Linked DNA regions of Candidatus Palibaumannia cicadellinicola. Each later gene encodes a partner of the first gene's protein in a complex. Links are inferred from orthologs where the notes say so. Each region holds a gene or a part of one and is shown in the gene's direction. Other genes may lie near its edges. The genes, in order: IM45_RS03050 and pabB.

Region 1 (6,924 bases):
TACAGTACCAATAGGGCCGTTACGCTGTTTACCAATAATAATTTCAGCGATACCTTTCATTTCGCTATTATCATGATAAACTTCGTCACGATAGATAAATATAATTAAGTCAGCATCTTGTTCTATAGAGCCTGATTCACGTAGGTCTGAATTTACCGGTCGCTTATCTGCTCGCTGCTCTAGGCTTCTATTAAGCTGAGAAAGCGCTACTACCGGTACCTGTAGCTCCTTAGCTAAGGCTTTCAGCGAGCGTGATATTTCTGCAATCTCTAACGTACGATTATCAGCTAGCGCTGGTACACGCATTAGTTGTAAGTAGTCAATCATAATCATACTTAATCCATTATGTTCACGGAATACCCGCCGTGCACGGGAACGTACTTCTGTCGGTGTTAAACCAGATGAGTCATCAATATACATATTCCGCTTTTCTAGTAGAATACCCATAGTACTAGATAATCGTGCCCAATCCTCATCGTCTAACCTACCAGTACGAATACGTGTTTGATCTACACGCGATAGTGAAGATAGCATACGTATCATAATCTGTTCACCAGACATCTCGAGGCTAAAAATTAGCACCGGCTTTGCTTCGGTCATCGCAGCGTTTTCGCACATATTCATAGCGAAAGTCGTTTTTCCCATTGATGGTCGCGCAGCAACGATAATTAAATCAGACTTCTGGAGACCAGCCGTTTTTTTATCTAGATCCTGGTAACCACTAGATATACCAGTGACACCATTATGTGGATTTTGATACAACTGTTCTATGCGCGTCACGGTATCTTCTAGAATACGGTCAATACTTTTGGGACCTTCATCTTTGTTGGCACGATTCTCAGCTATCTGGAATACCCGAGATTCTGCAAAATCTAGTAGATTTTCACTACTCCGACCTTGCGGATCATATCCAGCATTTGCTATCTCATGAGCTACAGTTATCATTTCACGTACCACAGCACGTTCACGTACAATATCTGCGTAAGCAGAAATATTAGCAACACTCGGGGTATTTTTCGATAATTCCGCTAGATAGGCAAAACCACCCACAGCGTCTAGCTCACCTTTCTGCTCCAGAGATTCAGAAAGAGTTATCAAATCTATCGGTTTACTCATGTCTAATAAACGTTGCATTTCTCTGAAAATTAACCGGTGCGGACGATGAAAAAAATCAGGAGTTGTTACACGTTCGGATACATTATCCCACCGCTTATTATCTAGCATTAAGCCTCCCAGTATTGACTGTTCCGCTTCTAACGAATGGGGTGGCATTTTTAAACCCTCTACCTGGTTATCTAGGGGTAAATTTATTTTATCTGACATAAAATGATTACTTTGCTTGATAGAGAATTAACGGGGAGATAACACATTGTATCCTCTCTTAGAAAGATATCCTATGCGCTTTGTAACCAATTTAAAGGCCATTTTATGAGTAAACTATTGATAATCGATAACTATGATTCATTTACCTGGAACCTATATCAATATTTTTCTGAATTAGGTGCACAGGTAGAGGTAAGACGACATGATAACATTAATATTATGGAGATTAAGCAGTTAGCACCACAGCAACTAGTTATTTCACCTGGTCCCGGTACGCCAGACGAAGCTGGTATTTCATTGCACGCTATCCGTTACTTTGCCGGCAAACTGCCTATCCTGGGTGTTTGCCTTGGTCATCAAGCTATTGGTCAGGTCTTTGGTGCGAAGGTAGTGCAGGCGCATAAAGTTATGCATGGCAAAATATCGCTGATTCAGCACCAGAGAGAAGGACTCTTCGCTGGTCTAGCACAGCCACTTAAAGTGATACGTTATAATTCTTTAGTACTAGATCCCACTAGTATTCCGCCTTGTTTAGAAGTTACAGCCTGGAGTTTACGTGCAGGAGAAAAAGATGAAATTATGGCTATCCAACATCGCTCTCTAGCACTAAAAGGTGTACAGTTTCATCCGGAAAGTATTATGAGTGAACAAGGACATAAGTTGTTAGAAAACTTTCTGAGACTACGTTGCTAATGCTGTGATTGTTAGACAGCTAGTAGCTCTCATCGTGAGCAAAATAAAAGTAACGTTATTTTATTTCGTGAATGATATGACCGTTACCGTTTACTGTGAAAAAATGCTAAAGAAAATTAACGAGTACCATAGACGACAATCGTCTTACCATGAGCATAGAGAAGATTCTTATCTGCAAGCATTTTTAAAATTCGCCCAACAGTCTCCCGCGAACATCCAACAATCTGCCCGATCTCCTGGCGGGTAATTTTTATTTGCATGCCATCTGGATGAGTCATAGCATCTGGTTGTTTAGTAAGATTGAGTAAGGTATGTGCAATGCGTTCGGTAACATCAAGGAAAGCTAAATTACCTACTTTCTCTGAAGTCACCTGCAGGCGACTAGCAATCTGTGATGCTAGGCGCATAATAATATCCGGATTGACTTGAATAAGCTGTCGGAATTTTTTATAAGATATTTCAGCTATTTCGCAAGCAGTTTTTGCTCGCACCCAAGCGCTACGTTCCTGACTTTCTTCAAATAATCCTAACTCACCAATAAAATTATCTTTATTAAGATAAGAGAGAATCATTTCTTTGCCTTCTTCATCCTTTATCAGCACCGCCACTGAACCCTTCACAAGGTAGTAGAGAGTATCTGCTTTTTCACCCTGGTAAATCAACGTACTCTTCGATGGATACGTATGAATATGGCAATGAGACAAGAACCATTCTAGTGTAGGGTCAGTTTGTGGTTTACCAAGAACCATTCTCTGTTATCCTCATTTTGTCATCGTTGTCCTTTACCAAATCAAGTACAGCCTATTACTTTTTGCTTTGACTTTTAATTATCATATAATGCTGTATTATAATGCAATTCAGTTCAAAAGATTAATAAAGCTAGAGTGTGTAGCTGTTAGGTTCTGATAAGAACCGTTCTTTTAGTCCGCTACGACGCTGAATAGTAGTAGCAATAGTCTGAGCTAGGATACCATTATCAGGAGCATAAATATAAAGGAGTTGGCGTGCTCTAGTCACTCCAGTATATAGAAGCTCACGTGTTAATACTGGGCATATATTGTCTGGTAGTACCAGCGCTGTATGCGTAAACTCTGATCCCTGCGATTTATGTACTGTCATGGCAAAAGCAGTTTCGTGTTTCGGGAGACAGCTTATTGGCACAGCTTTAATGCTGCTATCAGGCAATATAAAATACGCACATAGTATATGCTGCCCGGACGAAAGCACCATTCCAATATCTCCGTTATATAAACCGAGTGACGGCGCGTTATGTAGAATTATAATCGGCCGGCCAGCATAACTGCAGCCTATTTTCTTAATCAGACCGTAGTTCATCAACATTTGCTCAATACTACTATTTAAGCCAGAGACACCAAATTGACCTTCACGTAGTGTGGTTAGTAACCGGTAATTGTTAAACTTTGCTATGATAGCGTGTGGTGATTCACCTGCATATACCAGTTTCAAATAGTAGTAGTAGCTAGTAATAGAGTCATTTATCATCTTTTGGTAATCCTGTTCCTCTCGTCTAGGTATATAGTGAATGTCCGCATATTGTTTCGAATTTAGTAACGCTAGAGTATTTTGTATATCACCAACATTAATAGCGTGAGCTAAACGGCTAATACCAGAATGGTAGTTAAAACGGTAGCTTTTACGTAATAAACATAGACTATCGGCTATTTTATACCTACTATCATACCTACCCTCGTGATTTTTTTTAGTAGAGAGTCTATAACCAGTCAACCTGGATAGTTCTTGACAGCGCTGAACGCTGTAACCAGTATTCGCAAATTGACATAAATCTCTAAATACTGCTCCGGTTTCGACCGATGCTAACTGATAGCGATCGCCAAGAAAAATGACCCTAGTGTGCGCCGGCAGAGCATCGATAATATTAGCCATCATCCTAAAATCAACCATTGATGCTTCATCAATAATAAGAACATCTATATGCAACTGATTATCATTATGGTAGCGCATGCGCTGACTATTAGGTTGCGCACCTAACAATCGATGTAGAGTAATAGCCTGACAAGCTATCTGTTGTCGCAAACTGTTATCTAATTGCATCTTTTGTATTGCTTGAGCAAGGGACTCGCTCAAGCGGGCAGCGGCTTTACCAGTTGGGGCAGCTATCATTATGCGCAAACGCGCGTTATCACTTAGAAGCAATATTGCTGCTAGTAATTTAGCCACAATTGTAGTTTTACCGGTACCAGGACCCCCTGATATCAGCACTACTTGGTCGATTAGCGCTACAGCAATAGCAATTTTATGCCAGTTAATCATCTGATCTTTGGTCGGGAACAGCCTATTTAGTACGGCACGAATACGGTTCTCATCAGTGACAACTCGTGGTCTAAACTGCCGTTGAAAAAAATACGCAATTGTGCATTCATATCGCCACATACGATGCAAATAAAGACGCTGGTTATCTAGTACTAAGGGTGTTGAGCGTGAACCATCACTGACGGATGGTGATGTTAGTAGTAAATGTTGCCAAGCTTTAAGCTTTAGGCTACCAACTTGTTGCCACGCTTGTAACGCTAGTTTTGGGTAGCGACCGTCGAATAGTTTCTTAGGTGTTAATAGTAATAGCGGTAGACAGACATGCCCTAACCCTACATCAGCACTAAGACAAGCGCTTGCGAGCAATAATGCCTGTGGTGAATGTGATGGCGCTGCCACCATACGAGCAAATTGAATATCTAACGGTCGCCATAAACATAGCTTTTGTGCCTGAAGTATAATTTCTTCCATTTAGATACCTGTAGCTGAAATGATTGATTAATATTAATACTTAGGTTTAGGTTCAATATTCAATTGACCTTAAGTATATGCTTCGCCGCTAAACATCTGATCTAATCTATTTATTAGCGCTACATCTGGCCGACACGTATAAATACTATTACAAGGTAAATCAATGTTAACACCACGGAGAAAAAGATAAAAAATCCCACCAAAATTACGTTGATAGTCGTAATCTACCAATCTTTGACGCATATAGCGGTGCAGCGCTAGGGTATAAAGCTGGTATTGTAATTCGTATCTATGTATGATCATTGCCTGCTCTACGGCCAACTTGGTGTAAGCATCATTGTCCTGACCAAGCCAGTTAGATTTATAATCCAGCAGGTAATAACGCTCTTGCCAACAAAACACGAGATCAATCACTCCTTTCAGCATTCCTTTTACTGGTGGAAAATCTAGCGGGGGACAACGCGCTGACAAAAGATCATAATGCTTACATAACTTATCCATATCTTGCGCCTTAACGACTGTATTTACCGGTAGTATAAATGGTAACTCAGCACAACAACTCCCGCGATTTAGCCTATTGAGTGACAGCGTAGTACCGTTAAGCGACGTAGTAACTACTTTTTTGATCCACTGTTGAAGGACTGGGAGCCAACTTTGATCGAGACAATTTTTCATTAGCTCTCTACTCAACCAATTACTATCTAGTGACTTAGTAAAATCTAGATTTTCGAATAGGCTGTGTAAAAACTTTCCAGCTAATGCACCACATGGGAAAGTATGTGGTGTTAGTTGCTGTATATTCTGCTGGTAGTTATGGTTATTGCCAGCTGGCTCTACATTAAACCGTGGTTGTCGATCTACCATGACCGATGTGCTGTTTTGTTGTAAACCCGTGTAACTGGTTACTCGCCAGAGATCAAATGAAGGAGTTTGCCAAGATCGTGCCCTCAGAGCGATATTAGTAGTTTGTGCTGGTACAGATGTCAGCGGCAAAGATTGTGGATTATTAATGTCACATAATGCTATATCTCCTCCTGCACGATACCGCAACTTTTCTAATTGGCTACGTAGAAATATCGCGTTACCAACATTTCCCTGTTGTATTAGGTAACCTAAGGCACTGAAGTGCAAATCGCTAGTACCAGTTTTTTGACGACTACCATGAAATAGCGGAGCGATGCCGATACAGCAGTGGTAAATTGAACGAGTTACTGCTACATACAATAGCCGTAAATCTTCTGCTAGACGTTCCTCTTCCGTTAGCTTGATACTATTAGGCGACGCACTTAAATCAAACCAGGCTTGATATTGTTGTCTATCATGAAATAACGACGATTTTTTCTGTCGGAAATTACAAGCAAACGGAAGTATAACTAGTGGAAACTCTAATCCTTTAGATTTATGTACAGTCATAATCTGCACTAGATGACTATCGCTTTCTAGCCACAGTTGCTGATTTTTATCCTTCTTATTTGGTGATCTAATCTGCGAAGACAGCCAACGCACTAGCGCATATTCATTATCTAGCTGTACCGATACTTCCTGTAATAACTCACCTAAATGTAACACGTTTGTAAAACAACGCTCACCGCCGCTGCGGGCTAGTAATAATTCTGCCATACTGTTTCTAATTATTATATGATGCAACATAGGCCAAACGCCGCGCTGTAGCCAAATGTTACGGTAGGTAGTAAATTCAGCTATCCATTTATTACGATAGTACTCATCACTATTAAAAGCCTCGATAACCTCAGCGTCACAGCCTAGTAAGCTAGTAGCTAAAGCGCAGCGTAGTTTAGTGTCTTGTTCAGGCTCCAAAGCAGCCTGTAATAGCCACATTATTTCACGTGCCTCAGCTGTATTAAACACACTATTAAGGTTAGAAAGGTAAATAGACTGGATCGATAATACTGTCAGTGCATCGCTAATTAGTGCTGCTTCGTTGCGGTCGCGTACCAAAACCGCAATATCCGATGCCTGTAATGGCTGCTTTCTTTGATTTCCTTCCAACCATGCTAGCCCAGAAGAGGCGGCTCTTAGCCAGTCGCTTACAGTGGTAGCACACTGGCGCGCCATAATCTTTTGGTAATCACTAACTCCTACGGCATTACTTACTTGTAGCCATAATAACATTGCAGGTTGTGG
Region 2 (7,007 bases), 120 kb from region 1 along the record:
GTAAACAAAAAGTTTGTTTTATTCAATATTCGAATATTCAATATATCAATAATATATAAATAAGGCTATGTGATTGATGAAAATCAAAACACGTTTTGCGCCTAGTCCAACAGGTTTTCTTCATATTGGTGGTGCGCGTACTGCATTCTATTCTTGGTTATTTGCACGTCATCATGGTGGTGAATTTATCTTACGCATAGAAGATACCGACCTAGAGCGTTCAACACCGCAGGCGATTAACGCAATCATTGATAGCATGAAGTGGCTAAAAATAGACTGGGATCATGGCCCCTACTTCCAAACTAAACACTTTGCTCGCTATAACTATATTATTAATCATATGCTAAAAAACGGTTCGGCATATAAATGTTATTGCTCAGAAAAGAGACTAGAAGAGTTACGCCAAAATCAAATGATTAATGGTAAAAAACCACGTTACGACGGACGGTGTCGTAATAGTTATGAAAATCATTTGTCTAATGATCCTTACGTAGTACGTTTTCGTAATCCGCAAGAAGGTTCTGTTATATTTAACGATTTAATTCGTGGGACTATTCAATATAGTAATACAGAATTAGATGATCTTATTATTAGGCGTACCGAAGGTACGCCTACCTATAATTTTTGCGTTGTAGTCGATGATTTAGACATGAAAATAACTCACGTCATTCGTGGTGAAGATCATATTAATAATACACCACGCCAAATTAATATCCTAAAAGCTTTAGGTGCACCGATACCAAAGTATGCTCATGTATCAATGATTATGGGTTATGATGGCAAAAATCTTTCTAAACGGCATGGGGCAGTAGGAGTAATGCAGTACCGCGATGATGGTTTTCTCCCTGAAGCCTTACTGAATTATTTAGTTCGCCTAGGTTGGTCTTATGGAAATCAAGAAATTTTTTCCTTAGATGAAATGAAGAAACTCTTTAATCTCGAAGCGATCAGCAAATCAGCTAGCTCATTTGATAGTAAAAAGTTATTGTGGTATAATCATGTTTATATAAAAAATTTACCTATAGACTATATAACAAAAAATTTATTTTGGCATATGAAGCATCAGGGTATCGATATGTCTATCGGTCCTCCACTAACTGACTTAGTGAAACTTTTTCGTGAACGTTGTAAAACTCTCAAAGAAATGGCGAGTAATTGCTATTATTTTTACCAAGATTTTAGAGAGTTTGAAACTAAAGCAGCAAAAACTTATTTATTGCCAGAAGCAACGAAGCCACTACAGATAGTGCGAGAGAAGCTCTCATCTTTAAATAATTGGACAAAAGAATCAGTGCATGACGTTATTAAGCAAACAGCTGATGAATTACAAGTGAAAATCGAAAAAGTTAGTATGCCATTACGAGTTGCAGTAACTGGTACTAGTCAGTCACCTACTATAGACATGACTATTTTAGCTATAGGTAAATTACGTTCGTTAAAACGTATTAATATGGCACTAAATTTTATTGCGAAATATCCCATATAGCTAATAGCTTTTAGTAATTGACATATTGTAGTATAATATATATTATATGATAAAATCTTATGGTAAAGCCTAAAGTTAGGGGCTATAGCTCAGATGGAAGAGTACTTGCATGGCATGCAAGAGGTCAGCGGTTCAATTCCGCTTAGCTCCACCATAAAATTTTATCTCTAAACTTTACTTTGACATATAATATTACAGCAACCACTATATTTTTTAGCACAGTTTGGACATTGAATAAAGAGAATATGGCAGTCCTGGTTACGACAATTTGTATGACGATCACAATAATCTTGACATTGATTACAATGTGCAATTACTTCAGACGTAATTCGTTCACCTAAACGTTCGTCAAAAACAAAATTTTTTCCAATAAATTTTAGAGGTAATCCTAGCTTTCTAGCACGATTAGTATACTCAATAATTCCACCTTCTATATGGTAAATATTCTTAAAACCATTATGTAACATCCAGGCACTAGCTTTTTCGCAGCGTATACCACCAGTACAATACATCACAATACTTTTATTTTTATTATCTTGTAACATATTGACAACCATTAATAGCTGCTCGCGGAAGGTATGAGATGGTATCTTAAGAGCCTGCTTAAAATGGCCAACTTCATATTCATAGTGATTACGCATATCTACAAAAAGCACCTCAGGATTTTCTGCCATGAGGTTTACTTCTTCAGCTTTTAAATAATGTCCAACGTTTAAATGATTAAAATTAGGATCTTGAATCCCGTCTGCGACAATCCGCGACCGTACTTTCATGCGTAGAACCCAGAAAGATTGGCAGTCGTTATCTAGTGATATATTAAGCCGTAATTTATCTAACTGTGGGTTAGTAGTATATAGTACTGTACGAAAAGTCTCAAAATAACTTTTGGGTACACTAATTTGCCCATTAATGCCTTCAGCAGCGATATAAATGCGGCCAAAAATATCTAAATTATTTAGTTTACGATAAAGAGAATCACGAAAACTATGAGGATCTGAGATAACAAAATATTTATAAAAAGAAACCGTAGTACGCGGTTCTGTTTCAGCCAGCATACGTGTACGTAATACTTTGCGAGAAACTCTGTTATGTAAAACTTCCATGAGTAATTTTTCTCTTATATCTCTTGATTAGCAATAAAAAGTAAATAACTTCACCGATACTATTGACATGAGTGATTTTATCATATTGTTTGTTAGGAATAGTTACACGTAGATCTTTATTATTAGCACCGTAGGAAATATGATTTCATGATACAACCATACCTAATGAATTTACCTTACCAGCCTCATGCAGTGCTAGATATTTTTACACCACTCTCTACTCAACCTTGGTCTATGTTACTACACTCTAGTGACAGCAACCATTCAGATAGTTGTTTTGATATTATCGTTGCTAAGCCTGTAGTTACGTTGGTGACTAAAAACGGTATTACTGAAATATGTAGGGGCACAGACTGCAAATTTAGTGATATAGATCCTTTTATTCTGGTAAAGCAACAATTAGAACAAATGAATATCATTACCAAAACGAATAAGCAGTTACCTTTTCAGGGCGGAGCTCTAGGTTTATTTGGCTATGATCTCGCACGGTATATTGAAAATCTACCAAATTTAGCAGAACGTGATTTACATCTACCAGATATGGCAGTCGGTCTTTACGACTGGGCAATTATTGCAGATCATCATAGGCGTAAATTAACACTTGTTAGTCATAAAGATCCTCAAACAATTTTAGCTAATTTAGTTGATACAGCACCACAACCTACTGCTATGTTTCGTCTTCATACACAATGGGAATCTAATATGACTCGTGCCGATTATGGAAAAAAATTTCGTCAGATACAACAACATCTACAAGCTGGAGACTGTTATCAAGTTTGCCTTTCCCAAAGATTCAGCGCTACTTGTAGCGGTGATGAATGGTCTGCTTTCCGATATTTAGTAACATATAACCGCGCACCTTTTTCAGCTTTTATTCGTCTTCCGGAGCAAGCGACTGTACTAAGCTTATCTCCAGAGCTATTTTTGAGATTACGCGGTAACGTAATTGAATCTCGTCCAATTAAAGGTACACTACCTCGTATTATGAATTCATCTAGCCCTACCTGCAGCAGGGATAAATTAGAGAGGATACGTTTAGCAACGTCAGCTAAGGATTGTGCTGAAAATCTTATGATTGTTGATTTATTACGTAATGATATAGGTCGAGTGGCTCTACCAGGCAGTGTACGGGTACCATCACTTTTTGCAATCGAGACTTTTCCAGCAGTATACCATATGGTTAGCACTATTACGGCAAAATTATCCCCACATCACTCTGCCTGTGATTTATTACGTGCGTGCTTTCCTGGGGGATCGATTATAGGAGCACCTAAAGTACGAGCGATGAAAATTATTGAGCAACTAGAACCACATTGCCGCAACGCCTGGTGCGGCAGTATCGGTTATTTCAGTTATTGTGGAACAATGGATATGAATATTGCTATTAGAACCTTGATCATTGATCAAAATCAGATCTACTGTTCAGTTGGCGGTGGTATTGTCGCCGATAGTAACGAAGAAGCTGAATATAAAGAGACCCTGGCAAAAGCAGCAACATTGCTACCATTACTAGAACGATTTAATAGATAATAATCAGATGTTAGCAAGTATTATGTACTTTAAATATTTCGAACATATATTAGATATAATCTTAAATTAACATTTACTACTTGAGTTAAATAATAATACTAAATTTCATGCTAATTTTTGAGTATTTGGTGAAATACGTTCAATCCATACCTGTTCAATACGATATTCTATCATTTGTCTAATGGTAAAACGCCACTGATGAATAATAAGTACTTCACCTTCCACTGGCATATGATTACATTGAGACATTAATAGTCCAGCTAAAGATGTAATCTTACTATGATGACGTACAAGATTTTGGGTGTTTAAAACATTCTGCAAAGTAGAAATATTTGTGCTACCTTTCGCCAGCCATCCCTCATTACTAATTTTAATATCTAATGTATCTTCTAAATCTTCAGAAGTCAATTTACCAGTAATTGCTTCTAGTATATCTAGCGGTGTTATTAAACCCTGAATCACACCTAACTCATTTGAAACTATTACTAAGCTTCCTTTAGCACGGCGTAGCTCTGTTAAACAGTTTAAAACATCTAGAGTATCTAGTACGACAATAGCAGGATTTACTACCTCGTAAGCCTTCATATGTTCGCCATCTGCGATAGCGCTCATACAATCTTTGGTGTGCACTATGCCTATCAAATGATCTAATTTTCCATAACAAAGAGGCAGCATATTATGCTGCGTATTCATAAGCTTAATTTGTAGTTCCTCAATCGGTAGCTTACTATTTAACCAGGAAATTTGATTCCGTGGAGTCATAATACTACGTAGGTTTCTTGAGGCCAACGATAAAACATTAGTGATCATACAATATTCGGTTTCAGCAAAATTTGCTGACTGGAGTGAGGAAACAAAATTCTCTTCATTAACTGATGGTTGAGACTGAGTTCTTCCACCCATTAGTAGCATAATAGCCTCTGACGTACGATCACGCAAAGGTTTGCTAGACTGATGTTTCATCAAATTACGCCAAGCTATCTGATTCAAAATCTCAATCAGAATTGAGAAACCAATCGCAGTGTATAGGTATTTTTTATTCACATGAACGCCTAATCCTTCTGCAATCAAGCTGACACTGATCATTAATAAAAAGCTTAAACAAAGCACGACTACAGTATGATTAGTATTAACAAAATGTGTTAAAAATTTAGAAACTAATATCATTATAGCCATAGCAATTACTACCGCAGTAATAGTCACAGTAAGATTATTAACTATACCTACGGCTGTCATAACTGAATCTAGGGAAAAAACAGCATCAAGAGCTACAATCTGTACTACAATAGTACAAAAACTAGCATAACCGCGGCTAGCATTGCTATGCTGTTCTTTATTTTCTAAACGTTCGTGTAGTTCCGTAGTAGCTTTAAATAATAAAAAAAAACCACCTAGTAGCAAAATTAGATCGCGACCGGAAAAAGATAAGGACATTATACGGAATAAAGGCCACGTAAGGGTAACAATCCATGATATAAAAGAAAGCAGCACTAGACGAATTACTAGTGCTAAAACAAGCCCAATAATACGGGCACTATCTCGTTTTTTAGGCGATAATTTATCTGCAAGAACAGCTACAAAAACAAGATTATCGATACCTAAAATTATTTCTAGCATTACTAGGGTCAGTAATCCCACCCAAATTGAGGGGTCTATTAGCAATTCTATCACGGGAAAGACTCCATTCCATAAACATAAGGTAGTCCAGGCAATAAACTATTGCCGGAGGTTAGGTGAATCCGCATTTGTTGCTAACAAGCAGAAACTATCCGCTAGCTAAGTAGCTAAGAAGCAAATTATTTTGATAAGTGGGATCGAACATTACGACACAACATATCCAGCGCATGATGCTAGTTAGATAATATCATTTAATTTTTGCTGATCGAAATGATCAATTAGTTATTGATAGCTCATAGTAAAAATATGTGTTTATTATAAAAAACAAAGTTTGTCTTTATTGGAAAGAGTAGGTGGCATAAAGAACCTTTTTTCGTGTTAACTACTAATTATTCTGTTATCTACACTATAATTGATATGTTTGCTACGATCTTAGTAATTAAATAACTGATCGTTGTCACAATTTTTGTTATTTTCATACTTAACTTAATTTAAGTTTACTTTATAATAGTATAAATTCATAACTATTTTGGATAAATCTAGTAAATTTATCTATGTGATAAACTTTAGCTAATCATATCATTTGTTTGCAGTATAAGTGAGACTAATCAAAAGTTATAGCTTTTAACTCATAACTGACTAACCGTAAAACGTATATAATCAATCCATATTGTTAACAGAAGGAGGTATTTGTGAGTATTGCTATCATTATTGGCACTCACGGGTCAGCGGCTGAGGAATTACTGAAAACTGCAGAAATGATTTTGGGTGAACAAAAAAATGTCGCTTGGATAGATTTTTATCCTGGAGAAAATACTGACACCTTGATTGAAAAATATAGTGCTAGACTAGAAAATATGGATACTACTACTGGAGTATTATTTTTAGTTGATACCTGGGGAGGTAGTCCCTTTAATGCTGCAAGTAAGATAGTTATGAATAGTAAGCAGGATCACTATGAAGTCGTGTCTGGCGTGAATATTCCTATGCTAACTGAAATATTTATGGCACGCGACGACAATTTATTATTCCAGGAATTAGTTAAAATTGCTGTTGAAACCGGTCGTTTCGGTGTTAAAGCGCTAACAGCGGAGAAACTCACTGAGACAGTCAACCTTCATACTCAGAATCAGACAGTACCAGTAAAAGCTAAGTCTGGTGGTCATATGACTATTATTTTAGCTAGAATTGATGATCGTTTGATTCATGGACAAATAGTAACAAGATGGACTAAAGAGACGAATGTTAAACGCATTATTGTTGTCAATGAT

Evidence for each region.
Region 2: the proteins of IM45_RS03050 (region 1) and pabB are in contact, whole or in part, in a solved structure (PDB 8RP0), measured with the Escherichia coli proteins. The link is inferred for Candidatus Palibaumannia cicadellinicola from one-to-one orthologs.

The regions. Positions count from the first base shown.
Region 1 is NZ_CP008985.1:635,523-642,446, reverse strand. The notes cover bases 342-3,222. They hold IM45_RS03050 (anthranilate synthase component II), read left to right. Parts: upstream 342-1,428; coding sequence 1,429-2,016; downstream 2,017-3,222. Other genes in these bases: recD (exodeoxyribonuclease V subunit alpha), read right to left, coding at 2,896-3,222; crp (cAMP-activated global transcriptional regulator CRP), read right to left, coding at 2,133-2,765; dnaB (replicative DNA helicase), read right to left, coding at 342-1,323. Also shown: more of dnaB, read right to left, coding at 1-341; more of recD, read right to left, coding at 3,223-4,779; recB (exodeoxyribonuclease V subunit beta), read right to left, coding at 4,849-6,924. UniProt on the Escherichia coli protein: Part of a heterodimeric complex that catalyzes the two-step biosynthesis of 4-amino-4-deoxychorismate (ADC), a precursor of p-aminobenzoate (PABA) and tetrahydrofolate.
Region 2 is NZ_CP008985.1:517,147-524,153, reverse strand. The notes cover bases 1,964-4,927. They hold pabB (aminodeoxychorismate synthase component I), read left to right. Parts: upstream 1,964-2,736; coding sequence 2,737-4,119; downstream 4,120-4,927. Other genes in these bases: IM45_RS02505 (TerC family protein), read right to left, coding at 4,225-4,927; trhO (oxygen-dependent tRNA uridine(34) hydroxylase TrhO), read right to left, coding at 1,964-2,589. Also shown: gltX (glutamate--tRNA ligase), read left to right, coding at 77-1,486; more of trhO, read right to left, coding at 1,654-1,963; more of IM45_RS02505, read right to left, coding at 4,928-5,787; manX (PTS mannose transporter subunit IIAB), read left to right, coding at 6,429-7,007. UniProt on the Escherichia coli protein: Part of a heterodimeric complex that catalyzes the two-step biosynthesis of 4-amino-4-deoxychorismate (ADC), a precursor of p-aminobenzoate (PABA) and tetrahydrofolate.